Regions from separate parts of the Bacillus sp. FG16 genome, predicted to be linked through region 1. Evidence: a T-box and tRNA genes for the amino acid it is inferred to sense, from the RefSeq annotation. Region 1 holds a T-box; the other regions hold tRNA genes.
The links. A T-box is a leader RNA that pairs with one kind of tRNA and senses whether it is charged. The one in region 1 lies ahead of ileS (isoleucine--tRNA ligase), so its partner is inferred to be a tRNA-Ile.
Positions count from the first base shown of each region.

Region 2: it has a tRNA-Ile gene. The T-box ahead of ileS (isoleucine--tRNA ligase) is inferred to sense a tRNA for this amino acid. The anticodon was not compared.
Region 3: it has a tRNA-Ile gene. The T-box ahead of ileS (isoleucine--tRNA ligase) is inferred to sense a tRNA for this amino acid. The anticodon was not compared.
Region 4: it has a tRNA-Ile gene. The T-box ahead of ileS (isoleucine--tRNA ligase) is inferred to sense a tRNA for this amino acid. The anticodon was not compared.

Region 1 covers NZ_JBMDKC010000003.1:57,518-65,367, reverse strand. The annotation lists gene ACODS7_RS02300 (class I SAM-dependent methyltransferase) at 1-507, shown strand, start outside; gene ACODS7_RS02295 (bacteriocin-processing peptidase family protein) at 824-5,026, shown strand; T-box leader at 5,119-5,358, shown strand; gene ileS (isoleucine--tRNA ligase) at 5,413-7,850, shown strand, end outside.
Region 2 covers NZ_JBMDKC010000035.1:2,338-10,187, forward strand. The annotation lists gene ACODS7_RS14630 (geobacillin-26 family protein) at 1-663, opposite strand, end outside; tRNA gene ACODS7_RS14635 (tRNA-Ile) at 2,194-2,267, opposite strand; gene ACODS7_RS14640 (S8 family peptidase) at 2,713-4,401, opposite strand; gene ACODS7_RS14645 (helix-turn-helix domain-containing protein) at 4,484-5,314, opposite strand; gene ACODS7_RS14650 (DUF1904 family protein) at 5,978-6,310, shown strand; gene ACODS7_RS14655 (LysE family translocator) at 6,771-7,397, opposite strand.
Region 3 covers NZ_JBMDKC010000136.1:143-7,992, forward strand. The annotation lists gene ACODS7_RS28960 (hypothetical protein) at 96-236, opposite strand; gene ACODS7_RS28965 (AimR family lysis-lysogeny pheromone receptor) at 233-1,375, opposite strand; tRNA gene ACODS7_RS28970 (tRNA-Ile) at 2,147-2,220, shown strand; gene ACODS7_RS28975 (hypothetical protein) at 2,949-3,119, opposite strand; gene ACODS7_RS28980 (ArsR/SmtB family transcription factor) at 3,230-3,520, opposite strand; gene ACODS7_RS28985 (hypothetical protein) at 3,537-3,884, opposite strand; gene ACODS7_RS28990 (hypothetical protein) at 4,013-4,600, opposite strand; gene ACODS7_RS28995 (AsnC family protein) at 4,948-6,270, opposite strand; gene ACODS7_RS29000 (hypothetical protein) at 6,539-6,964, opposite strand; gene ACODS7_RS29005 (ParA family protein) at 6,964-7,755, opposite strand.
Region 4 covers NZ_JBMDKC010000004.1:23,964-31,813, forward strand. The annotation lists gene ACODS7_RS02810 (peptidoglycan D,D-transpeptidase FtsI family protein) at 411-2,537, opposite strand; gene ACODS7_RS02815 (MFS transporter) at 2,647-3,924, opposite strand; gene sodA (superoxide dismutase) at 4,042-4,653, opposite strand; tRNA gene ACODS7_RS02825 (tRNA-Ile) at 4,874-4,947, opposite strand; gene yqgB (protein YqgB) at 5,190-5,948, shown strand; gene yqfZ (protein YqfZ) at 6,021-6,386, shown strand; gene ispG (flavodoxin-dependent (E)-4-hydroxy-3-methylbut-2-enyl-diphosphate synthase) at 6,551-7,654, shown strand; gene ACODS7_RS02845 (Fur family transcriptional regulator) at 7,734-7,850, opposite strand, start outside.

The sequences.
Region 1 (7,850 bases):
CTACAAAAAATGATTCATTCAGTTAAAAGTGGCGGGAAAATAATCTGTTTTGAACCACATTGGATATCAAATATGTCTTCATACACGTTGGATGGAGAGAACCAATCGGAAATTATCCAGCTAGGCATTTTGCAGAATTTATTTGAAAGTGACACGCAGAGGAGTGGAAAAGATGGAAATATTGGTATGAAAATACCGATGTATTTAAGTGAATTAGGTGTGAAAAATATTGAGTGTAGAGTAAGTGATAAAGTGAACTTTTTAGATTCTAATATGCACCATAATGATAAACAAAGTTTGTATCATTCATTAAAAGAAGAGGGGATTGCAGGGAATCCAGGTGATAAGCAGCAATTTATAGAACGTTTAATAGACAGAGGATTAACATATGATAATGCGCTAACTCAATATGAAGCTGAACTACGATTTTATAAAATATTTCATGTGCATTCTTCTTTAGTGTATGCTCCGAATATGAAAATTACATTTGGTGATATAGTATGTTAAAAGATATGATATATAAGAATTGACGTTTAATGTCGATAAGTCGATATTCGACATATAATCGCCGATATATTTGAATTATCGCCAATATAATTTTATGTACTGATTTCAGCTTCTACAAGATAAAAACCGCATGTTACGTTATTCCATATAATTAAACAAAATACGGAGAAAAATAATCATTTTTACTATATTTTGTTATAAATTTGAATAATATTAATTAATACCATCCATTATAAGAGATTTTAGTTGAATACATACTATATGGTGTGTAAAATCTAAGCAAGTAGCAGTTTAAATATAAATTCGAGGTGAATGCATGCTAGATTTTAAGCAGTTAGAAGCGTGTTTGAAAGATAAGAGATTTGTAGACGGATTACAGAAAATAAATAATGAAATTGCATATATAAAAGAAACGAATACTTTATCCTATGTGAAGAAGTGGCTTGCTAATATTCCTTCGCATAAGGAGTTTGACATATTAATTCGTCTTACTGATGAAGGGCTTATGCACCAATACAGTTCATTCCTCATTCGCTACGCTTATAAAAAATTCCCAAATATGAGAACGCTCTCTTTATATTGTGATGAGTTAATTGATGAGCGGAAAATTCTTGAAGCAGAGCAGCTGTTAAAAGAAACTTTAGAAGAGAGCAATAAAGAAGAAATAGATGCCGATTTTTTAGCGAAAACATATTTTACGTTAGTACGATGTCTTTTAGAAATGAAAAGAAACGAAGAAGCGCTAATGTATATGCAAAAAGCAGAGGAGTACAGTACGCGCGTAGTGTTTGATAAATGGGGCTACGTTTATATGCATACAGGCGAATGGGAGAAAGCGGAAGAACAATTTATTGCTGGCATGCAGCATGAAGATTGTGAAGAGTTATCTACCTATTTATTATCACAATTGTATGCGAATAAAGGGGAACAAAAACGCGCGCTACAGTTAATTGATGATGCGATTGTAAAGTTCCCACAAGTACCATATTTTCATTTTGAGAAGGTAAAGTATTTATTAGATTTAGAGCAATATGAAGAGATGTTAGCGGTAATAGATAACATAAATACTCAGCTGCCATATCATGCTTATAACACTTACTTTGTACATTTACGTGCAGAAGCGCTGTACAAAATGAATAAATTTGCAGATTTACAAAAGCTATTAAAAGAAGAAAAGAGTTTAAAAGAATCTTTATATCATAATTTAGAAAAAAATCCGGATGGAAAAAAGGTTCACTTGCCGATAGTTCCTATTGTACAAAAGGATAATTATTGTGTTCCGACAAGTTTAGAGATGATGTTGCGTATATGGGGAGAGACACGTACACAAGATGAAATAGCAGAGTTTATTTTTGATATGACAGGATCAAAGTTTTCAGATACTGTTTCTTATTTAGAAGAATTAGGTTATGACTATCGTTATTTTAAAGGGAATGAAGAGAATTATAAGAGACTGATTGATGAAGGAATTCCTGTTTTATTAAGTATAGATATTGAGCATGCTTCACACGTACAAGTTCTATCTGGATATGATGATACATTGCAAGCTTTCTATGTTCAAGATCCAAACTTTATAGAACCAGTTCTTGTGGAATATAGTAAATTACAAGAAAAATATCGTTATACAGGCTGTTTAGCAATCACGTTTGTTCCGAAAGAAAAGAAGGCGCAACTAGCGTTTCTAAGTGAGGAAGAAAATCGTTATTTTAAATCTATTTTTTCTCTTACGGATCATTTAGATGAACAGGATAAAGAGGGAATTAGTAACTTAGTACAATTTTTAAAAGAAACGAGCGATAATCCAAATACGTGGTTATATACGATAAAGCACTTAGATGTCGAAGTAGATAAAGAATTTATTTTATATTGTATCGATAAGTTAATGGAAAAGTTTCCGAACTCGGACTTTGTTAAATTGCATGGTGCACAGTGTTTTATTCGTCTTCAGGAAGTAGAGAAAGCGGAGCAAATGCTGACAAGCGTTGAGAAGAAAAATAATCGTGCTTTATATCATTTAATAAACGGAAGATATGCTTTTGAGCAGGAAAGTTATATAGAAGCGATTTCAAGCTTTCGTTCATCGTTACAATTAGACGCAGATCAGCCTATTGCTTGGAGTTTTCTTGCTTTATCCTATATGTATATTGATCAATCTGAAAAAGCATTGCAATATTCACAAGTTGCGTTAGAGCGCAGTCCTGAAAGGTTCACTTTAACGAATCACGGTTTAATATTAATAGATTTAGAAAGATATGAAGAAGCATATGAAATCTTTAATGACTTGTTAAAAGAGTATAAATATGAAGCACATGTATGGTATGAACGAGCGAGATGTGCACATCAACTAGGAAAATTATATTTAGCAATAAAAGGGCTTAAAGTAGCGATTCATTTGGATAGTAATGCACCTTACATTTATACGAAACTTTCGGAAATATACGAATCTGATTTGAAGGATGAGGAAAGTACGAAAGAAATTTTATTAAACGGTATTGAGAATTGTGATGATAAAGCACCTCTTTACGTAAAATTAGGTGACTATCATTTTCAAAATGATAGCTTGGAAGAAGCAGAAGTATTGTATAAGCGTGCTTTAGAAGAAAACGATGAGGATGTTTATTCTCACTTCGGACTTACACAAGTGTATATGGCAAGAGAACAATACAAGGAAGCAAAAGAATACATTCTTGGTCTTGAGAAGCAAATTGAAAAGAGCCAAGATTTCCTCATGAATGCAGGAATGGTTTTATGGGATGCTGAACTTGAACTTGGTGGAAATGAAGAAGGGTTTAAAGTAGCGCTATCTAAGTTAGAAAATGGTATAAAGAAAAGCGATTATAATGTAGCAAGTGCGTTAGATGAATATGTGAATCGAATTAAAGGAACGGAATTTGTACAACGAGGTATAGCGTTTTTAAGAACTTTACACAAAGAAAGAAATGAAGTAAGTGAGTACGGTTGTTATGCAGGTATTTTATATGAATCTATTGGACAGTACGGCCAAGCGATGAAAAGATATAATAAGGCGATAGAACAAAAGGAAACGGCATTACCGTATTACCGAATTGGTGAAACACTTATGGCATTAGGGCAATTGACGGAAGCAAAACAAGCGTATGAAACATGTTTAGAGCTTGATGGGAATTTCGTAGGTGTACATTTACAGCTTGCGGAAATATACGAAAAAGAAGAAAACCGTTCTAAAGAACAAAGTCATATGGTTCAGGCGATGAAGGAAGAGCCGTTGCATATTAATATGGAATATTTGGCACAGCTTTCAGTAGATATGAATCTTCAGGAAGAATTGCTGACTGAACTAGAACAATTAGAGGAAGAAGTACCTGAAATATGGCGTTTAGATGCGATTGCATATGTGTACGGAGCGATGAATGAAATAGATAAAGAACAAGCACAGATTGAATACGCACTACAATTAGATGGTGAGCATATAGAAGTTCTATATCATTATGCAAAAGTATTAGTGAAAAAAAGAAATGTAAAAGCAATTGAAGTTGCAATGAAAGTAATACAAAAAGATTTTGATAATGAACGTATATTTGATGTTTATGTAAAAGCAGTAGAGCAACATAAAAAATTGTCTAACATACGAGATTTTCTTCATACGTTAAAGGTGAAAAAAGCAGAAAGAAGTACAGCATTCATGTATGCTGCAGCTGCGGTTACGGAAATATGGATTGAACGCCAGCTGCATGAACAGCCGAAACGATCTATCATTACGAGAGCTTTTTATCGTATGAAAAATCGTGCGAAAGAAATTTCAATGGTTACTATGATAATTGATTTATATGAAATCTCTTTAAAGTTAAATCCGAAAAATAGTATGGCAGCACAGCGATTTGCGCTATTTTATGAGAATGTAGAGATGAATAAAGAAGCGATAGAGATTCTGCACACGTCACTAGAAAATAAATGGGATTATGAAGTAGCGAAGCAACTTGTAAATCTTTTCGTTGAGTGCGAGGAAGAAGATATGTTAAGAGATGCTTTGGAATTAACGAAGCAAATGGTTCGAGAACTACCAGATGATTATGATACTCTTCTTCTGCAAGCACAAGTATTCTTTAAAGCAGGGGAAGAAAGAAAAGCAGAAAAGATTACCTTACAATTAACGGAGCAAACACCGTTCGTAAGTAGAGCATTTCTTGCTTTAGGAGAAATGTACCAAAGTCAAGAAAGGTTTGAAGAGGCAATTCAAGTATTAGAAAATGCTTCTATACATCATCGAAATGAAACAGTAATTCTTCTTTCTTTAGCGTCTTCATATCATGGTGCCGGCCAAACACTAAAGGCAGAAAAAATAGCAAATGAAGTATTAACAATGGATGCAAGTGATTTGTTAGCAAGATATGATCGTGCTTGTTATTTAGCACAGTTAAATAGAAATGAAGAGGCGAAGGAAGAGCTTGAAATTGTCCTTCGTGAGGATGAATCGGGATTCTTTGCTGAACGTATTGAGGATGATGAAAATTTAGCAGCATTGCGAGAATTTGAAAAGTAATTGTATAAGAATAGGGGATAAGGATAAGAATATATTTTGAATTAGTTGACAATTAGTTGTCAAATGGCATAAAATAACTTTTAATAAAGTATACAAATCTGAAGACGAGAAAGAGTAAAATAGTGAACTGTTCTCCAGAGAGCCGGTATATTGCTGAAAGCCGGTGGACAGACGTTATTTGAAAATCATCTCCGAGGAGCCGAGGCTGAAAGTGAGTAAGCCCGGACGGATGTCTACCGTTACAAAGAACACGTATGATAGTACGTTGCTAAGCGCTATTAGTGAAAAGCTAATAGAATTAGGGTGGTAACGCGGGTAAACCCGTCCCTACTTCATAGGGGCGGGTTTTTTGTGTGCTTTTAAAACATTCAAAGGAGTGATTGTAGATGAAGAAAGTAGATGTAAAAGAGTCAGCTGTAGGGAGAGAAACACGTATTCGTAAGCAGTGGAACGAACAAAGCATTTTTGAACAATCAATTCAGAATCGAGAAGGCGCACAATCGTTTGTGTTTTATGAAGGACCACCAACGGCGAACGGTTTACCACACGTCGGTCATGCACTTGGTCGGGCAATTAAAGATTTAGTAGCAAGATATAAAACGATGGCTGGTTATAAAGTAGTAAGAAAAGCAGGATGGGATACACACGGTTTACCTGTAGAACTAGGTGTTGAGAAGCAACTTGGTATTTCTGGTAAACATGAGATCGAAGAATATGGCATTGAACCATTTATTCAAAAGTGTAAAGAGAGTGTTTTCACATATGAAAAGCAGTGGCGTGAATTCACTGAAAGTATTGGTTATTGGGTAGATATGGATGATCCATATGTAACTTTAGAGAATCCATATATTGAAAGTGTATGGCATATTTTGGGGACGATCCATGAAAAAGGATTGTTATATAAGGGACATAGAGTTTCACCATACTGCCCAAGCTGCCAAACTTCATTGAGCTCACATGAGGTTGCACAAGGGTATAAAACAGTAAAAGATTTAAGTGCAACTGTGAAGTTTAAAGTGAAAGATAGTGAAAATGAGTATTTCTTAGGCTGGACAACAACGCCTTGGACACTTCCAGCAAACGTAGCGCTTGCTGTACATCCAAATATGGAATATGTTAAAGCAAAACAAGAAGGTCATGTATACATTGTTGCGAAAGAACGTGTACAAGAAGTATTAAAAGAAAACTATGAAGTATTATCTGTTCATAAAGGCGAAGAATTATTAAACACATCTTATACAGCGCCATTTCCGATGAAAGAAGTTACAAATGGTTACCGCGTTATCGCAGCAGAGTTTGTAACGGCAGATAGTGGTACAGGACTTGTTCATATTGCTCCAGCATATGGAGAGGACGATTATAGAGTTGTTCAAAGTGAAGGATTGTCATTCTTGCACGTTGTAGATGAAAAAGGTGAGTATACAGAAGCGGTACCATTTTTGAAAGGTAAATTTGTAAAAGATTGTGACGTTGACATTGTTCGTTATTTAGCGAAAGAAGGTTTACTATATCATAAAGAAAAATATGAACATAGCTATCCACATTGCTGGCGTTGTGATTCACCACTTCTTTATTATGCAGGAGAAAGTTGGTTAATCCGAACAACTGCAATTAAAGATACATTTTTACAAAATAATGATTCAGTTACTTGGTATCCGGATCATATGAAACATGGACGCTTTGGTAAGTTTTTAGAAAATATGGTGGACTGGAATATTAGCCGAAATAGATATTGGGGAACGCCATTAAACGTATGGGAATGTGAAAGTTGTGATCATCAGTTTGCGCCGAAAAGCATTGCCGAATTAAGAAAGCATAGTACGAAAGAAACACCGGAAGATTTAGAATTGCATAAGCCTTATGTAGATGAAGTTCAAGTCTGCTGCGAAAAATGCGGAGGCACAATGAATCGTACACCAGAAGTAATTGATGTTTGGTTTGATAGTGGTTCCATGCCATTTGCACAATATCATTACCCATTTGAAAATAAAGAGTTATTTGAAGAGCAGTTTCCAGCTGATGTTATTGCAGAAGGAATTGATCAAACACGCGGCTGGTTTTATAGTTTATTAGCAGTCTCAGCACTGTATACAGGAAAAGTACCGTATAAACGAGTGTTATCACTAGGGCATGTTTTAGATGAAGAAGGGCAGAAAATGTCTAAAAGTAAAGGGAATGCACTAGATCCAGTTGATTTAGTAGATAAGTTTGGTGCAGATGCGCTAAGATGGGCTTTACTTGTTGATAGTGCTCCGTGGAACGCGAAGCGTTTTTCTGAAAGAACCGTACTGGAAGCGAAATCTAAATTTGTAGATACATTAGTCAATGTGTATAGCTTCTACGTTTTATATGCAAATTTAGATGAGTATAACCCGAAAGAAACGTATGATGTAAAGCGTACGAAATTGGATGAATGGGTATTATCAAGATTGCATAGTACAACGAAAAAAGTGAGAACAGCACTTGATGATTATCAATTTACGAATGCAGCTCGTGAAATTGCAGCACTTGTAGATGAAGTGAGTAACTGGTATGTAAGACGCTCACGTAATCGTTTCTGGGAATCTGGTATGAACGCTGAAAAAGCTGCTGCGTATGAGACACTTCATGAAGTACTTGTAACAATTAGTAAATTAATTGCACCATTCACACCGTTTGTCGCGGAAGACATTCATCTTAATTTAGAAGGAAGTAGCGTTCATTTAGCTGATTATCCAGTTGTAAATGAATCACTACTTCAGCCGAAATTAGAAGCGGAAATGGATGCTGTTTTACAAGTTGTTGAACTTGGAAGAAGTAACCGTAATCAGCATTCTTTAAAAGT
Region 2 (7,850 bases), on a different contig from region 1:
TGGAACTGCCCATGCTGCAAGTCCTATAGTAGCTGCTGCTCCAGAAACTACTGTCCAAGGAGTTGGAGTCGATAATAAAGCTATACAAGCTATAGCTACATCTCCTGAAACTTTAGAAAGAAAAGCAATTTCATGAGTCATCAAATTATTTACTGAATTTCTAAAACCATTTAAATCAGCTTTATTATCACTATTTTCAACAGGATTTTTAGCATTTTCTCCAGGAACTCGAAGTAACCATACGTTTTTATTGTAATAAGTATATTCAAACTTACCATCTAAAGAAGAAGCGTGATCTAAAACTTCAATGTCCCAACTTTCACGTTTTTTTCTAATATTTAAAAGGGAATTAGCATGTTGTAAATTAACAGTTTTAGTAGATATAGTATTATCAGCTAAATTTTTAGTTACGATATTTAATGTTTTATTTTTTTTATCATATGTAGAAGTAGAAACTATACGATTATCACTTGCTTCTACTATTTTTTCATTCGTGTCATCCTTTAAAACTTTTAAGTTAGGTTGCTGAGTTTGAATGAGTTGGGTAGGCTTGTTAGAAGATATAGAATGCTTTTCTTCTGCCAATGATAATGTTGGAAGTGAAGTTGTTAATAAGCCTAAAGCCATAGCTGAACTAGCTATTTTTCGGTTTGTTGTATTCATTTAAAATTCCCCTCTTATTTAATTGTTATTTTTTTGCGTTTCCATATATAGGTAACTGACAATTGAGATTTTATCATAGAAATTTTAGAAGAAAACCTCATAAAAAGTCATTTAGTAAAAGACTTTTTATGGTATATTTTATTTGCAAGAATGTGATAGACTGTATATTTGAATGCATGTTGGGATATCAATCAACCTATATCAGTGATTCTTAAAGCTCAGCTATTTTTATAGTAATTAATTTTTCAGGGGTGAGTATATGAATAAAATATTTGGTATAATGGCATTAATTTGTTTGCTTATAGCAATATGTTCTTTTCAATTATATGTATCAGGAGTTGACCTCAAATTTAATTCACATATTTTATTAGGAATTATGGGTGTAACATTATGTTGTACTGCGATATTCGCAATATTTAACAGAGAAAAATTCTTAAAAAAAACACTCATTACAAGTTCAATATTCCTTATAATTCTTATTTGTTATCATGTTGGATTATATGCAAAATAAGAAGTAACAAGTGAAGTTTATGTGTATGTGAAGTAAACTAAAAAGAACATTCCCCTGGCGAGTGTGAGGAATGCTCTTTTTTACATTACAAAGAAATATATATCTAAATTGATTTGCCATGGTATTATATGTAACACGTGGAAGTAATATGAACATGAAAAATAAAAAAACAGCGGATTCTTGACAGGAGTACACTGTTGTGTGATAGAACCATCTATGTGAAGCGATGCTGAATCACTCTTAGTATATGTGACCAAATCTTTGGTGTGATAATTTATTAAAAATAAAAATTAGCGTAAATTTATGCTTATATTTCGGTTTAAATAACCATAAAGGAAAAACATTCAAATGAAGCGTTTGTGTACGTGGGACAGTAGGAAAAGAAAAAGCAAGGATAGTATACACCTTGCTTTTTTCTAAAAGAATGTCTTCTTGAGGGAACCCTCCTTTAATCATCCACAGAAGGATATCAGGCAACCACATGATGAGCACACTAAAGATAATTCCTAGACCTAGCCCGAATAGTAAGGAAGAGCGTATAAAGTAGCTAACGACAATCAAAGTGATTCCTAGTATGAATAGTAATGTGATCAAGCATAATTTATATAACAACCTAGTCCCTCCGATATAGATGCTTATACATTGGAGTATATCGATTTTCAGAAAAGAAGTATATAGTATTTCCGTTCAAATAGCGAAGCGGTAGGAAAAATAACAAAAATTAGTGAGGAAAATAAGCATTAAAAAAGATGAATGTCTGAATAGCATGGAGGTATAGAGGAATATACAGAAAAGAGCATCTCGGATTGAGTGGAGGATGCTCTTCGGGATGAAGAAATGTTGATGTTTCCTCATGTAGTATGAGTCTATGTAGTGAAACGGTGTAATATGCCAGAAAGCAATCTAAGGTGGGTGAACTGGGATGTTTTTTTGTGCCTCAATTCTGGAGGCTTTTTGGCAAGTAGGGATAGAAAAAGCACCTAGTACAGATTTGAATGTGATAGGTGCTTTTTATTAGATGGACCTTGTAGGACTTGAACCTACGACCGGACGGTTATGAGCCGCCTACTCTAACCAACTGAGCTAAAGGTCCAATTTGGAACAACACCCTTTCGAGTGTGTGTTCCTTAGCTAGAGCTGGTAGGAAGTTTTGTTGTCATCTAATACATATTGCGTACACATATAGGATAAACAACATCTTCTAAGCAATTATACCATGCGTATTAAAATGCAAAATGGGCATTTTGTATTTTTTTAAAGGTAAAAATAATTTTTTGTAAAAACCTCTTCTGGTAGGGTATACATTTCCAACATGGTATTTTTTAAGATATTTTAGATAATGTCTTTAATATAGGATTAATCATTTTGTTCAATAAATGGAAGTCTCTAACATATAGATTCAACAACCTTTATACAATCGCCCTGTAAATTAAGTAAATATACCAATTTAAGGAGGAAATTGTAAGCGTTTCTCTGATTACATCCAGAAGTCAGTTTCATCTATATTTTTTGATGTTTTTGTCATAATTTAGAAAAGTTTATTTGATTAGAGTTTCATATTGTCCAGGTCGAGAATCATAATTATAAATAATGAGATAATACGTTCCTTTTTCAGCGGTGTAGGTACTTGCAAGGATATTGTTATTACTAGTAGATGGATAGGATACATATACGGAGGGAGAAGAAGCATGAACAAGAATCCAACTTAATCCAATGTTGTTTTTGTTTTGTACAGAAATTGAAAGATCCATTTTTGAAGGAACATCTATTTTAAATATGTCCTGTGCATCATTTTGATTTAAAGAACCATTAAGAGGCCTATTGAAAGGTAGAGAGTTTGCACTGGCAATATCATTATTAGGCTCGGATTCATAAGAGATAGGTTGGTATGTTTGAAGAGCTTTTCCAGCATTAATTAAACCGCCTGTTAAGACTTTATTCGTTAATGTTGAAAGAGGCGAGGTATTATTCATTATTTTGTTTTTAATTTCGGTAGGGCTATAGGAAGGGTAGGCAGATTGAATCAATGCTGCTACACCAGACACATGAGGAGTTGCCATGGAAGTTCCAGAATAAAATCCATAGGAGTTATTTGGAAGTGTGCTTAAGATATCAGTGCCTGGTGCTGCCACATCTACGGAAGTTTTTCCGTAATTTGAAAAAGAAGATAAAGAGCCTTTGTTGGTAATGGAAGCGACAGAGAGAATGTTGGAAAGGCTGTATGCGGCAGGGTACATAGGTGTTTGATCTGCGTTGGTTCCATTATTTCCTGAAGCTGCAATGAAGAGTGAGTTGGATTGTTGAATGGCATCGTAGAGGGTTTGACTAAATCCGCCACCTCCCCAGGAGTTATTGGTGATTTTAACACCCTTATTTTTAGCATATTCAATGGCTTTAATAGCATTTGAAATAGTCCCACCATTGGTACCTAAAAATTTCAGTGACATTACTTTGACTTGTGGTGCGACACCCGCAACACCAATGGTATTATTTTTTACAGCTGCGATTGTCCCAGCGACATGTGTACCATGGGAATCTCCTGTTCCGTCATATACACTATTATTGTTATTTACAAAATCCCAGCCGTAGATATCATCAATATAACCATTATTGTCATTATCAATGCCATCACCAGGTATCTCATCTGGATTTTTCCAAATGTTATTTTTTAAATCAGGGTGATTAATATCAATCCCTGTGTCGATAATACCGATAGTTATATTTGAGGATCCTTCTGTTTTAGTCCAAGCCTCTTCTACATTAATGTCGATATTAGGTGACCCCACACTACCTTGGATATTTTGACCAATATTTTTTAATCCCCACAAAGAGTTATAATAACCATCATTAGAACTGGCTGCAGGAGATACGATATAATTAGGTTCAGCATATTCAATATTAGGTGATTTATTTAGTGTTTGTATAAGTTCTTTCATGTTAATGTCTGTATGAAATTTGATTAATTGTATTTGAGTTAGCGGAAAAGTATTTTGCACCTCAAATGAAAAATGATTTTGTAGTTGTTTTAAGTTTTCGAGGTTATTAAAATCTTTGAACTTTACAAGAACTTCGTTTTGTTTAAAATTAGTATTTCGCTCAAGTGAATGCATGATGGAATCTTTGACAGATGACTTAGTAGCAGCTTGAACATGTAGAGAAGAGCCAAATGAAAAAATTGATAACCCCAGTGATAGTGTTATGGCAATAAGTTTTTTAATTGTAATCACTTCCTTTTTTGTAGATAGTGCAATGTATGCTTGTTCGCATTAGAAGGTTACAATATCTGGTTATACGGAGTTAGATTTAATGTTAAATTGTCATGAAAGTATGATCAAAATAAAACTTATCCATTAAGTTATTTACAATTCCATTGAAATAAGCGAATTTACCCTTCTTCATTTTTACTCCAGATTTAATTTTCATAACAAACTCTTTAATAGCTTTTAAGCCAATAGTAAGTTCCTGGTCTTTAGTAAATGCTTTATCACCTGTAGAGAAGTTTGTAACTTTATTACACTGTCTTACGACCTTCCACAGTTCTTGAATTGTTTTAGATTCACTGTAAAAAGAGTTGACTAAAGAAATAAAACGTTCTGGCACCCAATGTGCTACGAAATTAGCGTCTTTAATGTTTTCTTCTGAAATATTGCTATTCTCATTACTATTACGTTTGTTTATATTTTTTATATTTTGTTTTAAGGAAACAGGTTTTGTTTTAATGGCAGGACACTTTGTAGGACGTTCACCTTGTGTCTTGTTGGCCACTTCTTCCACAATAGGTTGAATAATAATAGCGTTAGAAGTTTGAAGCATATCTTTTTTACGTTTCATTGCCACCTGTTTAATCATCTCTAGATCCACAAGTTTCTTCATTAAACGTTGTACAGTTTTATATGAAACTTCCATTTTTTCAGCTATTCTGTTTTTGCACAGGAAACTAACACCTACATATTTGCAGCTATAGCGCTTTAAAATTTCAAGTAATGTAATGAGTTTAGATTTTACATCTGTACGCTTAATAGACATACGGATAGTGTCTCTGTATGCACGTACAGTTTTGTTTAGTTCTTCTAATTCTATAAATGGTGATAAGTTACGAAATGACTCTTCACTTGCTATAACATCAATACGGTTTTTCATTATAACGGCTCCTTTGATGAACAAAAAAGCAACGTCACCAATTTGGCAAACGTTGCTTAAGAAACCCTACATGATGTACAATATGTCATGAGAGTATAGCAAGTGTTTACCTGGCCTAATCAGGTGGACGGTATATACAGTGTTGGTAGCACTGTATATACACGCTGTGCTCTTTTGTCGTATTTATTATTTTTGCCCACATTTCGCCCACAAATTTTTCTTTTTCTAACGGTTTTTATCAATAAAGAAAAAATGTGAACGAAACGTAAAGCTTGCTGTTTAAACGTTTTAATCTTTTTATCGTTTATTATCTGGAACTAGATTAAAATCGTTCGTTCTATAAACCGACGTTCCATAATTAATAGTGTGAATAAAGTGGCCTCATTAAGTTTTAAAAGCTTAGTGAGGCTGTTTTCTTTATTAAAAATTAAATGAAATAGTTAAGAAGTACGCATGGGGTTAACGAAGAACGATTAAAATATATCTCACCACTAGAATGGGAGCATATCAACTTTAATATGGCAGATACTTAGAATCGCTTCAGCCTGTATAATAGGCCTAAAAATAAGAGTTGAAACTTGTTTAGCATCTATTTTTGTTAAAAGGTGGGAGAATTGTGCTATGATGTGGGCAAATATAAAACTATCTAAAGGAGGGATTTACATGCCGCATATTGTGTTTCGTGGAATTACTACTGAACAATTAAAACACATAAGCAAGCCATTAGTAGAAGAGCTCGCAGAGATTTGTGAGTGTGGTACGGATAATTTTACGTTGGAACTACCAAGTTCTACGTTTGTATTCAATGGAGAAGAAATAGAAGCGTTTCCTCTTATTGAAGTGAAATGGTTCGAGCGTGGACAGGAAATTCGTGATCGATTTGCCAAGGCCATTACTACATATGTAATGGATTTTGGACTTCCAGAAGTAGAGGTCGTATTTACGGTTTTCACAGAATCAGCGTATTATATTAACGGGAAGCATTGTGCAAGTTAGAGCTATTATAAATGTTTTTGTAACATTTATCCCGCATTAACGGGCAGTAAGACCCCGACCTCAAAATTCAGCGGAAGTAAAGAAGTTAGGTGGGGGATCAACTGTCCGTAAAAGCCCGATTGGTTCAACTAATAATCAGTGGGGGATGAACAAAACCCCCACTGATTAAAGTTTCACTTTATAAGGGATAGAACCACATCGCTATCAAGCTAACTAGACAAAATACCCTCTAAAAAGAGCAAGGCGTTATTCTTTCTGAGAAATCATAGGAAAGGATAACGCCTTTATATCAATTTTAATATAATCGATTCACTTCTTTATAAAAAGTTTGGTTATTTTATTGAAGCTTATTCCACAAACACACCCGTTTGTTCACTTTTTTACTGTTTGAAAGCCATACTTTTTATATTGATTCATTTATTGGAAAAACCGAAAGTTTTAAACTCTCTCTATTACATATTTATTTTTGGAAAAATAGCCTAACTCCAAATACTAATAATACTGTGCCAGTAATACCCTCTATTGTACGGTTCACCTTTTCTTTTCTTAAAAAAGTTCTTAATTGACGTATTAGAGAGATATAAAGTAAATACCATATTGCTGTCAAAGTCGTAAATGTGAATCCCAACAAAAGAAATTGGAAGAAATGACTTTGATTACTCACAATAAATTGGGGTAGAAAACTAAGGAAAAATACAGCCGTTTTTGGGTTTAAGATTGCCGTGGTAAATCCTTGTCTAAAACTTTTAACCGTTCCAATATCCTTAGAGTTTATTTCCACTGAACCTGACATATCTTCTTTTTTAGAAAAGGCACTTTTAATTGACTTTACAGCTAAATAAATTAAATAAAATGCCCCAGCATATTTTATTAATGTAAATAGCATAGCAAATTTCATTAAGATAGCAGAGAGTCCTAGTGTAGCCATTATTGTATGAATCATCATTCCAGATACCGTTCCTAAGACGGTCTTTATACCACCATTTCTACCATGAGAGATAGTGTTTTTTGTAACTAAAGCAAAACCGGGACCAGGCATCATTATAATAAGGAGTGCTGTAAGGATAAATAGCATATAATTTTCCATTTTATGGTATTTCCTTTCTGATTTTTAGTTTCGCTTATAGTATAGCTTTTTTCCTTAAAACATTAAATATAAAAAGTGTGATCAGGATAGTATCATAAACTTTCAAGGAGTTGTAATTGAATTATAGAGGGCTTCACTTGAATAATGTTCTTCTGTAAATGAGCGTTTTAATAGAATGTCAATTACGTAAATAATCAGATTTTACACCCTAAATGTTATTTAACAAAAAAATCTTGAATTCGAGATTTTTTACTTGCTTTTCAATCACTTGAGGTGTAAAGTGATAGTAACGAAAGCGATTGAGTCATATGAAAAACATACACTCAGTTGTTTTCGATTAAAAAACAAAGTAACTTATACAGTAAAAACTAAGATGAATTTACAAAAACATAATTAAGAATAAATTGAAAAGCTAAAAACCATATTAGTTGTGGGAAATATTATTTTTTTAGT
Region 3 (7,850 bases), on a different contig from region 1:
TGCGCCAACCCTTATATACGACGAAAGTCGCTGCCTATTGGCAACGACTAACATTTTTATCATACATTATATAATTGTTATTATTTTTAGCTGTTTCATCCTGTTCCAGGGTCGCTAGCAACCCTTTGTATATTCTCTATCTTTTTATCTTTACTCATTGCATGATTATTAGATTGAGATACAGTAGCACCCAAAAATCCGACAACGATGATCGTAATGATAATAATTTGTTTCATATAGTAACCTCTTCTTTCATCAAAATTCTTTTCACTCCTTCAGAATAGAAAATATTCCCACTACGCTGAAACGAAAGCAAGGCTGCGCGTAAACCCTCTAAATCATTTGTCGCCTTGGAATAAGCAAATAATTGGTGAGATGTAAAACCTTTTTCTTCCAACGATTTAAACATAGCTAAACCTTTCTCACGGTCTCCATGCAAACATTCATATAACGCTTCTTCATTTTCATGTATGTAATTAAAATCGATTTTATCTATATTAAAATTATACTCCAAGTACACATGTGCTAAAGTGGTTTTAAACGCAAAGAATTTTTGTGATTGTTTAGGGACTTTAATTTCTTCAAGCCAAGACAACGCTTCTATGATATGCTTTTCCGCAGTCAAGGGGCATTCATATATATACGTCTCGCCCAAGCACCCTTTAGCGGTAGCTTTTAAAATCGGCACTTCTAATTCACAGTTTATTATGTCATAACATTTTTCTCTTGCTTCTTTGATATCATTATTCAATAAATATTGGTATGCCATTCTTTCATTATACTGGATGGTTAAACAATCTTGTATGAATTTTTGCTCAATTTCTTGCAAATTTTTATAAGCTAATGCAGCATACGGTGCAGTTGCTTTCGCATTATCTTGATCATACATAGCAACCATGTATATTAAATTCATTAACGTTTGACATTCCGGGTCGCTAGATATGGCTGACTCTTCTACCTTATCAATCAATTCTTGCCCTTTTAATTTATTTTCACTTCTCTGATTATATATATCATAGACCTTCAAATATTTTTCCACCTGTGCATTTTCCTTATTCATTTCTACGAGCTGAGTAATAATGTTATATTCGCCACAAACGTGCGCAAAGCACAACCCCTTTCGGATATTTAAAGGTGTTTTAGCTTCTAAAATAAAAAGATTCATTCGTTTTCTACGCGATGCATGATCTTCATAAAGAGCATATACAATTTTTAGAAATACATCTAGCTTCATCTCTGTTTTACTTTGTCCCGTTAAACCTTTAATAATCTTCTTTCTATCGATTCCTAGCATTTTAGCAAATTTTCTCATCGACATTTTTGCTAAAATTAATGCATGCATTTCGTCCTTAATTGTTTGTAATTCACTTTGCATATTATCCCCCTCCCCTAGAACTAATAAAAAGATCTCAACCCTAACTTTTTCCATAGGAATGCTGTACTACAAGACATATGTATGTTAAAATGTGCAGGAACTCGTATGTAGCGAAGTGTTTTCCTAAGGTAGCGTTAGGTGAACGGTGTCAGAGGTTTGGTCACTCTATCTCTTACACACGCTCTGCGAGTTTATTTTGTATGTTTGATTTTATTAATGTACATGTATTCAATAATCATTACGAATAATTCCAATATAATTGCTTAATTCTTAAGAATCATCTGTTAAATCAAAGTGGAATTCTACTAAAACCTTTGGTATCAATGGTTTTAAATACCTTTAACCTCATGTAATTATATCATTTTTAGACATACGACAACATAGTTAGCAACCCCAAAAAAACTTTCTCAATATACAATTACCTGAAATTAACAGATGATTGCGGTTTAAGTGGTCTGTACATCTACCAAATTAAAAATTGGCTGAGAATAATCCCCTCCAATTTTTACGTTTTTCATATATCTAACTTATTTCCACCATAATATACCTTTTATCTATGTTGAATTTTCTCAATATTTGTCGATGTGGATGTGTGGTAAAATACTGTTAGGCATTGAAACCCTTTCTTGTTATTACTTAATGAGATAGTTTACCAACAAAGAAGAGACGCTTTCGTTATGATTGCGTTTTTTCTTTTTGTATAAAGATGTGGTAAAATACTTATGCATATAGTTATTACGGCGACTAGTGTGGAAAGCTAGTCGTACCAATGGACCTTTAGCTCAGCTGGTCAGAGCAGACGGCTCATAACCGTCCGGTCATAGGTTCGAGTCCTATAAGGTCCATATTTTATTAAAAAGGGGAGACTATTATTGAAGAAGCCGTTTTGGATTCTTGGAATTACCTTTCCTATTTTCACAATCTTAGTTGTACTATACTACATACATACTGAAACTATGGTAGGTTCTCTACACAATGTTATAACCATCGCTGTTTCGTTCGGAATCACACAACTGATTCTTGGCTTGTTTCTTGGGCACAGAGCTACAGAATATACTAAATTTCAAGCAGTAGTTCTATTCGTACTATTGTCAATAATATCTATCGGAATAGATGGGATTATATACACTATTTTATATGAATACATACCAAATAACTTTCAGGGATTTTCTTTGGAAATCTTACTTACAGCAGCCATGTTTTCTATAGCATTATTAATTATCCCAGTAATACTACTTAACGGACTAGTCTTGGCAATGTATATTTTCTTATTTCATAAAACCATATAAACCTTTCATTCCATAACCATGCAAAACAGAAGTTTCTCAATATATGTCGAAACTTTGTATGATAGTATATAACTAATCCTTACGTTTGATTCACATTCAAAATTACAAAACGAAAAAAGACAGCCCCCATTCAACATCTGGAAATGAGGGTTGCCTTTTTTCAAACATATTTGTTATAATGATGGTACAAACAAAGTATAGTTAACTATTTTTATGCATAAAATAAAAGAAGAGATGCGCTAACATCTCTCCTAGTAACTGTTACCGTGAAGGTAGTGGTTATCTTACTTTTTAGATTTTTTCAAAACCCACTTTTTCAACTTGTCACGGCTGAGGGTGGGTTTTTCATTGTTTTCATTTTCTTTATCTAAAAATTGCTTTCTGAAAAAATACGCAGATCCTTCACGTATAATCCCTTTTGCCATTTCCTTCAAAAGCTCTACAATGAATTCCATGATTATCACCTCCTTCCATCACAAAATGGAAAGAAGTTAATAACCAACCACCCTCACAATATACAGTTGTCTTTATTCTATCATACTTTCATATTCTTACCAATGAAAATTTATAATCCTAATGTTTTGATAATTTTAATAACAGTTGGATCGTCCACACGATAAAAGACTTCTAATCCCTTCCGATCATAACTTACTAATTTCAATGATTTTAATTTATTTAAATGCTGAGACACAGTAGACTGTGGAAGTCTTACTGCTCTCCACAATTCAGATACATTTAGTGGGCCTTTACGTATTAATGTATGCATAATCTCCAAGCGTATAGGGTGCCCTAATACCCTCAATATATCGGCACTTTGTTCATAATCATGTGAATCCATATTAAAACTTTTAGACATAATTTATCTCCTAAAATTAAATACCTTTGCCATGTTCTTTTCGTACAACATTTGTATGACCCTGAACGAATTCTTCAGTAGGAATTACACTCCAACCATTCATCTTCAATTTTTCAATATACGTATATAACACCTTTTCATCCATAGTTTCCATAAGAATTGGCTTCATTGAAACATAACACTCATCCGTCTCATAATTAATCGATGTTTTTATTATCGTATATTCATAAGGCTCGGCATAAAATCCTGGATCATCTAACAAATCCCCTTCCATAGGACGAATAATAGATTTAAATGTCTTCATCAATCCAGAGACATGACTTCCATCTTGTAAAGTCACTAATTGAACTACATATATTTTCACTACTATAACCACCAATATTAAAAAGTACCACCACAAACATGTGATGGTTTCGAAGGATACGTTTGTTACTTACCATATACAATGGCATGGAATTATACTATAGGGACTTTAAATATAGCATACATTCTCTAAAAAGAACATACCCTTTGTTCCCTAGTTACTTTACACTGTTTCTTATGTATGCGGAAAAATAACTCATCTACTTCTCCTTGTGTAATATCCCTAGAAATTACTAATGTTCGTCCAAACGTTTTTTCCCAAGCCCTTTTTAATACAGTAAGCTGACGAGCAGAAACTAAACTACTACATTTCTTATTTGCTACTTGTTTTTTCATTACTTCCAGTTCCAACAATCTTTTCTTTAAATATAAAAAATCCGTTGGTAATTCTTCTTGTAACCCCAAATCACGTAATAAAGTATAAAAATAATTCTTATGTTTCAATGTAGCACTACGTTTTCTCAAAGATACTTCTTTTTCTCTTAATAACTGTTGCAATACAAAACAATCTAGTTCAAGTCCCATACGCTCCCATTTCATAAATAAAGTAGAACCTTGTAAATAACCTTTAAATACCTGCACAAACTCCTCTGTAACAAAAGATACATTTTCCTCAATCACACAATACTGGATATCCTCCAAGAAAAATCGTAATCCCCTAAAAAGATCAGAACGAAAACTATACTGATATCCATGTGATAAATCATGATACAACATCCTCTATACACTCCTATATAAAATTTCACATACCTTACTATAAATAAAATTACAACCTAGAAACCAAATATCCATAACGATTCCCTAGAGACGCTCCAATACCCCACGTTAAATCTCCTGTAAAGTAGGCACCTTCTCAGGCATAGCCAAAAGAATAGGTTGAAAAATAAAACCAGAAATACAATACACCATACAAGTAGCAACCTATAAATCCAACTGAACAACTGGACAAACCGCACCCTAAATAACAACCCAAGCCCCTACAGTAACAGTCATACCGAACACCCTTCCCTATTTTTTTTGCACGTAGTCCAATTATTATAAAAGCTTTAAGCTGACATACTATGTCACCCCCCTATATTTGTTTTTTTATATCGTTGCACCTGACGTATCGATACTCCTAATTTAGCTGATATTTCTTTATTTGTTATGGTTGGCTTTTTCTCTATCAATTCTCTTAATTGTTTTAACTGCTTATCCGTTTGTTCTGTAGATACCGCTAAATATTCTTCTCTTGACTTAACACCTTGATCACGTCTCTTTTTCTTCTGATAACTAGTATTCCTACGTTGTTTCTCCCCCTTACTAATCAACGTCGTCAAATGCTCAATCTCATCTTGCGTGAGATTCAAATTCAGCTTGTCCATGACCGTTGTATTCTTCATTGGTTTAATTAAATTCCTTGGTAGCCCCTGCATCTCGAAATCATTTTTCGTATATGCATCGAAGAACGTTATCGCATCTTTATATGCATCTTTCGCAGTGCGTTCTACTTCTCTTGTTTTCTGTGGGTCTGTGAACCTATCATTCAGTTGCAATGTCATTTCCACCGTTGCACCTTGATGTTTGACAATTAAAGCCGTTGTGAACGCATATATGTATGTCATATCGTGCCTATGATCTATCTCACCTTTTCGCATCTCCACAATCTTTTCTAAATCAACTTTACGCGCTGTATTTAAACTGTAGAGAGTCATAACACCTTTCGGTGCTGGTAACGTCTCTATGATACCCTTATGCTTCGTAGGACGCTTTTTCTCCATCGGTGGTACGTATTCATAGAGTTCCGTCAGTTGATACTCTCGTTTCGTCCAAATATCTACTTCGATTTGCTTGCCAGTCTTACTGTGGACGGAATGTGGTAAACGGAATACGCGAGATAAATCCGAACACGCTCCATCTGCGCCTAGATGCATTAAAGATTTAATTAGGTTATTCGTTATGTATTGAGCCATGTATCGCATAACAGGTGCAGCACCGCCAGAAATGCTGTAAATTAATTGCATGCCACGACCGTGTAATGTTACATTCGGACAGGGTATCGTACCTCTCGCAATTAATCTATTTAACTCTTCCATCACATGCTCTCTCGTCAGTCTAAGTTTATAAAAATCTAAATCTACTCCTATATTGCGTATTTGCCTCAAATCAGCCGTTTTACGACTACCGTGACGAAAAGCGTTCAGAGAGACATAAACGTCCTTAAGAGACAATCTGGAGCTTCTGATGAAGTGTTCTAAGTCATTCAACCCATACCAAATTTGTTTATGCTCTTCTTTGCTTAAATCTAATGTCACCACATAACCCGTTTTTTTCAATTCTGAAAGATAACATTCATGCCATTCTTCAATATACGTTTCTATTTGCGATAGCTGTATCGCTTCCGACATACAAAAAGCCTCCTTTTGAGAATAAAAGGAAGCTACACAAGATACATTTATACTTTACCTGTTGGTTTAAATTTGTTATTATAAAGATACAATTTTAATAAACAACAGGGCTTGAACACCTTGTGTAGTTTCTATGAGAGAGTCTTAATCCTAAAGTTTGGCGACAGCAGGATTAAGACTCTTGTGCTTTTATTCAGATAATTCTACAAATATTTTAACTTAAGATTAGTAGTTTTGTAAACAAGAGGAGGAGCTTAATGCTTGTCCTCTATTTTTCTATTCGATCTAAAAACATTTCAAGCGCCTGATTCACAAGCTCCGTTTTAAATCCTTTTCTTTTCTCTTTAGAAAGCTTCTCCAGGCGTTTAATGGTTTCATTTTTTATCAACCATGTCTGACGCGTATGAGTATCTTCTTTTGTAACATTTTTTTTAAATTGTTCAAGAAACTGTTCAGTAAGTTTATCATGAACATGTTTAGGTTTATCTGCATTTTGTTGTTCATTAATCACTTCATGTTCTTGAATTACTTCAGCAGTATTGGCATTATTAGTTTCTTGAATCTCTTGACGTTCATTAATTGTTTCATTATTAGCTAGTTCTTCAAATGCAGGTACAGTTAGTTTTCCACCTTTTTTCTTGGTTTGAACCCCCTTACCGTAATCTACTAAATCGCCTTTTCCCGCACGAGCCATTATACTGTCACCTCTACTAATAATTCATTTGCTAAATCTACATACAAATCTACAACTTTATCTTTCTTTTTAAGAAGTGTTGCAGGTTTTTTTTCGTATGCTATTGCTTTGGCAAACTTAATTGATTTTGGAATGATTGTTTCAAATACTTTAATGTCCTTTTGTAAACAGAATTTACGACACTCTTGTAATACCTCTTCATGCAGGGTTGTCGTTCTGTCGTATAGAGTCGGAACGACACCGAGAAGATTAAGTTCAGCATTTGTTTTTGTTTTAAATTTTGCGATTGTGTTTACCATTTTCACTAACGATCTCATGCTATAAACTTCTGGTTGAAATGGAATAATGACATCTGTTGCAAATTCTAATACATTCGCTTGAACTAAACCTAAGTTTGGTGGTGTATCAATAAATATGTAATCATAATCTTCCATTGCATCTTTCATTGCTTTTTTCAATAAACCGAAAGGAGTTGGATACTTCATGATTTCTGGAAGAACATCCAATTCAAAAAATGACATATCATCGTTAGATGGTAAGACGTCCACATTATCATGAACATTTATAATCGCATGTTGCACCGGTAAACCATCTACCAAAACATCATATAAAGTATATTGGCATTTATCAGGATTTTGATTAAAAGAAATTAAAGCATTCCCTTGATTATCTGTATCAATAATCAAAACTTTTTTACCTTGCGTAGCTAACACCCCAGCAAGGTTTACGACAAGTGATGTCTTCAAAACCCCACCCTTATTCTGAGAAATAGATATAACTTTAGTCAACATACTCCCTCCTTTTATCTGCTTAAAGTTAGCATAATGAATTTAAACCGTTAAATCAACACTTATATGAATAAATAATTAACTATTGATGTATTAAC
Region 4 (7,850 bases), on a different contig from region 1:
AGATATAAGAATACTGCTAAACTATTAATTCGGTTTTAATTGTTTGTAAAAGTTTTGTAAAGTTCCACAAAAATCAACATACGATAAAGTGAAACTTTAATCAGCCCTCACCAATCGGGCTTTTACGGACAGCCCGACCCCCACCTAACTTTTTTACTTTCGCTGAATTTTGAGATGGGGGTCTTACTGCCCGTTAATAGCGGGATACAATTTTAATCGGTAGTAGTTATTCATTTTCTCTGATAATTCCCCTATAAAACAGTTATCCCCTATCTCATCATATACAAGTATTATTTATAAGGCCGCGTGTTTCCCAATATTGTATACTTGTCCACATTTATTACACGATATGCATAAACCATAAAAAAAGCACACTATCTTTTCAGATAGTGTGCTTTTTAAAAATTTTTTTATTCATCATCTTGATCTTTATTTTTATTGTTTTTATCATCTTTTGGAGCTTCACCATTTACTTCTTGGTTTTTTAAATCAAAGTAGGCGTCCATAATTTCACGACCAATATATCCATTAATACCAGTCTTATCATCATGTACCCATGGAACGACAACAGAGAATGCTACTTCTGGATCTTCAAGTGGCGCATAACCTACTAATGTTAAGTTATATGTTTCCACACGTTCACCGTTTGCTTTTCTACCAATCTCTTTATCTCCGCCATACACAGTTTGCGCGGTACCTGTCTTCCCTGCCGCTTTATATTTTGCACCTGTAAAGTATTTGGTAGCTGTACCACCTGAATCATTATACACTTGTCTAAATCCTTCTTGAACACGTTTAATTTGCGATTCTGGCATATCAACACGATTTAATACTTTCGGTTCCATAGATTGAACAACTTTCCCAACCTCATCTGGTTTCACTGCCGGTTGACGAATTTCTTTTACAACTTGTGGTTGCATACGATATCCGCCATTGGCAATCGTCGAAATATATTGCGCTAATTGAAGCGGTGTATACGTATCATACTGTCCAATTGATAAATCTAGTAAGAAACCTGGTTGACTACTTCTACCCATCTGACCAGCAGATTCATTCGGTAAATCAATTCCTGTTTTTACACCAAGTCCAAACTGTCCGAAATAATAACGCATCGTATCAAATGCTTTTTGAGGTATATCTAACGTACCACCTCTCACATATTGAACACCAGCGATATTCATCGCTGTTTTAAACATATAAACGTTAGAAGACATTTTTAAAGCTGTAAGGTCATTAATATATCCCATCGTTTTCCAAGACGACTTCGTAGGTGTACCTTTTAATTTAATTGGTTCATCCAATTGTACTGCCCCTGGTTGAATCGCACCAGTTTGATATCCAGTAAGTACTGTTGCACCTTTTACAGTTGACCCCATCGGATAAGAACTTGTCATAGTACCTAATGCAAAGTCATTTACTTTCGTTTGACCATCTTCATTAACTAATTGTTTCCCAGCCATGGATAAAACTTCACCATTTTTCGGATTCATCATTACAACGAATGCGCGATCTAAAAGAGGTTCGCTTCCTTTAAATCTCATTAAATTCTTCGCAAGAATATCTTCCACACGCTTTTGTAATTCCATATCAATTGTTAAGTTCAGGTCATTACCACTTTGCCCTTTTGATACATTAATCGTTTCTAAAATATTACCGTTTTTATCTGTAACATTTCTAACTTCTGCTTTCGTACCGTGCAGGCTATCTTCATACTGTTGTTCAAGATAACTTTTGCCTACTCGATCATTCCGATTATAATCACGGACAAGATAGTAATCTAGTCTTTCTCTCGGTAAGCCTTCATCAGATGTCGACACCCCACCAAGTACACTTCGGAATAAATCATCGTACGTATATTTTCGATCCCAATCAACATTTGTATCTACACCTGGTAATGCTGCTAGGTTTTCACTAATAATCGAATATTCCTTTTCTGTAGCATCCTTTTTAATAACTTGAGGTGTCATTGCATATCCGCCATCCATCTTACTCTTAATCGCTAGTATTTCTAGATCTTTTGCGGATAATTGATTAATCTCTTCTTCTGTTACACGACTGCGCTGACGCTCGTCTAATTCTTTATCATCAATTTTTTTATCTTTAAACTCTTGACGATCTTTATTCGTAATTTTTTCTTTAGCTTCCTCTTTATGCATAGCAAGCCAATAATCTTTTTTATCGCGATCTGTTAATTTATCTGTCGGTACTTCAATCAAATCTGCTAGCTTTTTCGCTGTTTCTAAGCGATCCTCTGCAGTTGATCCTTTCATTTTTGTAAATGTAATAGTACGAATGGCTGCATTATCTACTACAGGTCGCCCATAACGGTCAAATATTTTCCCACGCGGTACAGGATTACTTATCGTTGAGTTTTCTTTCTTCTCCACTTCATTCTTATATTCTTCACCGCGAACAATTTGTACATATCCGAGCCTTACAATAACCGCGGAGAACATTAAAAACACGCAGAAAAACAGCACGTTTAACCGAAAAGGAACGTGGGTCTTTTTCTTATTTTGCTTCTGCTTCTTGCTCATACAAACCCCCTCTACCAACAGCTATGTAATGTGAAAGGGACACCTTCATACAGGTGTCCTCACTGCTGTCTTACATCTTTTTCTATTCTAGCATAAAACAAACGAGAAGTTAACCTTCTGGTTCAGTTTGGTTTTGCGCGTTTCCTTGCGTTACAACACTTGTTTTACTCGCATTTCCCTCATCATATTTGACATTTTTAACTGCAAAATAAATAAGAAAATGTCCAGCACCTAAAATACATAATAAGTAAGGTAAACTTTTTTCAGGTGGAAAGAATAGTACAGCACATAAAAAACTTAAAATGGAACAGATTCTTCCGGCGTTTAACCACAGCTCCCGAACAACGACATATTCCACACGCCATTCTCTCGCATTTTTCGCTCTACCAATTACGTCATATGTCATTGATCCATACGGAACAAGTAAAATAGGATATGCAATCGCAATACATGCCGCATAAATAAGTAATTTCGTGTATGTAACATTGAAAATAACTAAAAAGACGACAGCATATAAAATAATGCCTCCAAGTAAAATTGCTTTTTTTCGCCACTCCTTCTTTAACATACGAGCAACTAAGTAATAACATACAAAGGATACAGCAGAGTTCACTAAACTATATTTCCCTAATGCGAACTCACTATTAGTTGCTAAATAAACATATACTGAAATGACAAAAATAAACGTTCCTTCTCTCAATCCTTGGAAAAAATGAGCTCGTGTAATCTTTCCCCAGTTTTTATCAATCCGTCGTTCTTTCAATACTTGCACGATTTCATAACGCCCTTCACATTCTCTTTTAGATAAAAAGAAGCTTAAGACGACAGCAATTGCAAATAGAACTAATGAAAGAAAGAATATAACAGTATAACCACTCCATTTCTCCATACGTGAAATTGTGTATCCTGCTGCTATTGGTCCGATCATCCCAGAGAAGGATGTAAGAAGTCCAAGAAACCCATTAAAGAAATCTCTTGTTTCTGGTTCTGTAATTTCAAATGTCAATAAGTTAAAAGCCAACCAGTAAAAACCGTATCCTACTCCTAAAAGAGCCCCCATTAATAAAATATACTGAGAAGCACTTTTCCCCGCTACTAAGACAACAATAAAAAAAATTGCGAGCGTTCCTACTCCTATTCGTAATAAAATCGAGCGATCGATACGTTTCGCTAATTTTCCCCCTACAAGAAATGTGAGAGGCTGTAATATAACGCTGGCCAAATTATACAAGCCAAGATTCACATAATTTTGTGTTTGTTTCCATAAATAAATATTTACAAACGTATTCGATAAAGAAATTGCGAGCGTGTATAAACCTCCTATAAGGAGCAATAACACTAAATCCCGATTCACTTCAACGTCACCAATTATATGTTTCCACTTCATACACAACTCTCCTTTACTTCATGTTCTAGTCTTCCAAAGACAAGCCCAATTATGTAAAAGGAAAGCATAGAAAAAAGCTAGGGGTTCTCCCCTAGCTTTTTTCTATATTTATTACAATTATTTTGCTTCTTGGTAACGTTTTTCAGCAGCGTTCCAATCTACAACGTTCCAGAATGCACCGATGTAGTCTGGACGACGGTTTTGGTAGTTTAAGTAGTAAGCATGCTCCCAAACATCTAAACCGATAACTGGCGTTTTACCTTCAGTTAAAGGAGAATCTTGGTTTGGAGTGCTTGTTACTTCTAGCTCACCATTGTTTACTACTAACCAAGCCCAACCAGAACCGAAGCGAGTTGCACCAGCTTTTGCGAATTCTTCTTTGAATGCATCGAAGCTACCGAATTTTGCTTCAATTGCAGTTGCAAGTTCACCTACAGGTTGTTCTCCGCCGTTTGGAGATAGGATTGTCCAGAAGAATGTATGGTTAGCATGTCCGCCACCATTGTTACGTACTGCTGTACGGATTGCTTCTGGTACTTCGTTTAAGTTTGCAACTAATTCTTCTACGCTTTTGTCAGCTAATTCTGCATGACCTTCTAAAGCAGCGTTTAAGTTTGTAATGTAAGTGTTGTGATGTTTTGTATGATGGATGTTCATTGTTTCTTTGTCAAAGTGAGGCTCTAAAGCATCATACGCATAAGGTAAATTTGGTAATTCGTGTTTTGCCATTGTTATATTCCTCCCAGTTTATGTATTGCCACTTAAGTGACATACAACTTCATTCTACCCTAATTGCCATAGGGTGCAAACAAATAAATCACATTGTCTTGCTATCATTAAAGTAGCAAAATTCCCACTTCTTTTCAATTAAAATGCTCATATATTCCGTAAAAAAAGCTTCCTTCTACAAGGAAGCTTCCTGCTAACATATAAACATGCGAAATGGATATGGACCCTGTAGGACTCGAACCTACGACCGGACGGTTATGAGCCGTCTGCTCTAACCAGCTGAGCTAAGGGTCCACAATTATGTATGTAACAACATATCAAATAAAGGAATTCCTATCGGATATATCGTTTAAGAAATGTAAGATAAATTTACCATATAGAAAAGAAAAGTGTCAATTGTATTTTTCTCATTTAAAAGAAGAAAGTTAATAAGAAGAAATTTAGTTATCTCCACTATATGTAAATATAATATATCTTGAGATTCTCTAGATTCCTACGTTACAATGATTCTATACATACATAAAGGAAGTGAATCTATGTCCATATTTACCCAATTCGTAAAAAGCATATACTCGCCTAAAGATATGGCGCTATTCCGTTTTCAAAAAATCGGTAAAACCATTTTGTATATTATGCTACTTTGCTTAATTACTACTATTCCAAGAACTTTCTTGTACGGTAGCTTTATCCAAGATAGTGTAAACATGGTAAATCAAGTCATCGATAAAGATTTACCTGATTTTAAAATTGAAAATGGCGAACTAAAAGCCGATATTGATCAACCTATTGAAAAAGAAGAAGGAAATGCACTTTTCGTATTTGATCCAAATTCAACAGACCTAGAAAAATATCAAAATAAAACAGGTTTATTTGTTTTAAAAGATAAAGTAGTCTCTATGGGAAATGGTCAAACACAAACGTATTCTTATAACGATTTGTTAGGTGCATCTCTTGAGAAAAAAGATCTACAAGAATTCATTTCTTTATTCGATAATATTTACCCAATTTTACTATTTGTCATCGGATTTTTAGTGTACCTATTCCAACTATTTATCACTTTTGTAGGAGTAACTTTACTGGCCTTCATCGGTTCTGCCATGAGCGGTCAACGTAAATTATCCTATAAACAAGTTTGGACACTGACTGCGTACAGTTACACAATCCCAACCATTTTCTTCATGATTATGGACTTATTCAAAATCGTCGTACCTGGGGCAACGTTCATTTATATCGCTGTTGCTTTAATCGTTCTGTACTTAACAATTAAAGAAGTTCCAAGACCGAAAGAAAAATAAGAACGAAAAAAATGCCTAAATAGGCATTTTTTTTTTGGACAAGCATATATTCCTAGCAAAGGAGTGAAGAATATGAAGAGGTTAGGTATATTCCTATTCGTGCTTGTTCTCGGTTATATATTTTATTACGATATAAAAATCGGTACTTTACCGATGTTAAGTTCATATAAAAAAACAACTGCTGCCCAAACGATTAAAAAAGAAAATACAGACAACCAACAAAATAAAGAGAACAAAACAGAAAAAGAAACGGATGTATCTTATAAAACAATTGAAGTAAAAACTGGTGAGACAGTTCTTTCTATTACAGAACAAATTAACAAGAAAAAAATTCCTTCCATAGAAAAAGTCATTGACGACTTTAAACAATTAAACAAAAGTACATCTGCTACAAAAATACAAATTGGAAAGTCTTATAAATTCCCGTTATATCAATAAGCTATCACTTAATCCTTGTCAATTACATAAAGGCGCTGATACAATAGTAAAAGTGAAACCGAGTACTTCGGTTTCTATAGCCCTATATCACGTATACTATCATTGATATGAGGGACTAAATAAGAAACTTCTTTTATAAGGAGAGCGATCTATTCGTGAATGAAATGACTCATCGTACAAAAACACGTCCAGTTAAAGTCGGTAATTTAACAATTGGCGGTAATAATGAATTAATTATACAAAGTATGACAACAACAAAAACACATGATGTTGAAGCAACAGTTGCCGAAATCAAGCGTTTAGAAGAAGCTGGCTGTCAAGTCGTCCGTGTTGCCGTTCCAGATGAACGCGCAGCTAATGCTATTGCTGATATAAAAAAACAAATCAACATTCCACTTGTTGCTGATATTCATTTTGATTATCGCCTTGCTTTAAAAGCAATCGAAGGTGGCATTGATAAAGTACGTATCAATCCAGGTAATATTGGTCGTCGCCATAAAGTAGAAGCTGTTGTAAATGCAGCAAAAGAGCGCGGTATTCCAATCCGTATCGGTGTAAACGCTGGTTCATTAGAGCGTCACATTTTAGAAAAGTATGGATACCCAACTGCTGATGGTATGGTTGAGAGTGCGCTACATCATATTAAAATTTTAGAGGACTTAGATTTCCACGATATTATCGTATCTATGAAAGCCTCTGATGTTAACTTAGCAATCGAAGCATACGAGAAAGCTGCTCGCGCTTTTGATTACCCATTACATTTAGGTATTACAGAATCCGGAACATTGTTTGCTGGAACTGTAAAAAGTGCCGCTGGTCTTGGAGCAATCTTAAGTAAAGGCATCGGAAATACACTGCGTATTTCATTAAGTGCTGATCCAGTTGAAGAAGTAAAAGTTGCTCGTGAACTATTAAAATCATTCGGTCTTGCGTCTAACGCAGCAACACTTATCTCTTGTCCAACTTGTGGTCGTATTGAAATCGATTTAATTAGCATCGCTAACGAAGTAGAAGAATACATCTCTACACTTCAAGTACCAATTAAAGTTGCAGTACTTGGTTGCGCTGTAAATGGTCCTGGTGAAGCTCGTGAAGCTGATATCGGTATTGCCGGTGCACGTGGAGAGGGATTATTATTCCGTAAAGGGCAAGTCGTTCGTAAAGTACCAGAAGAAACAATGGTAGAAGAACTGAAAAAAGAAATCGACGTAATTGCTGCTGAAATGGCTGCTGAACGAGAAAAAGAAAAAGAGACACAAGAACAATAAAAAGAAGGTTGCCACAATATTTGTGAGCAACCTTCTTTTCTACGTAAAAAAGCTCGTCAGTTATATAACCGACGAGCTTTTACTTTGCACATTTTGGACAACGACCATATATTTCAAACTTATGACCCGTTACTTCATAACCAGTAAAATCTTTATTCATAAAATCCATTGGGCAGGAAGTAATCTCTTTCGTCCC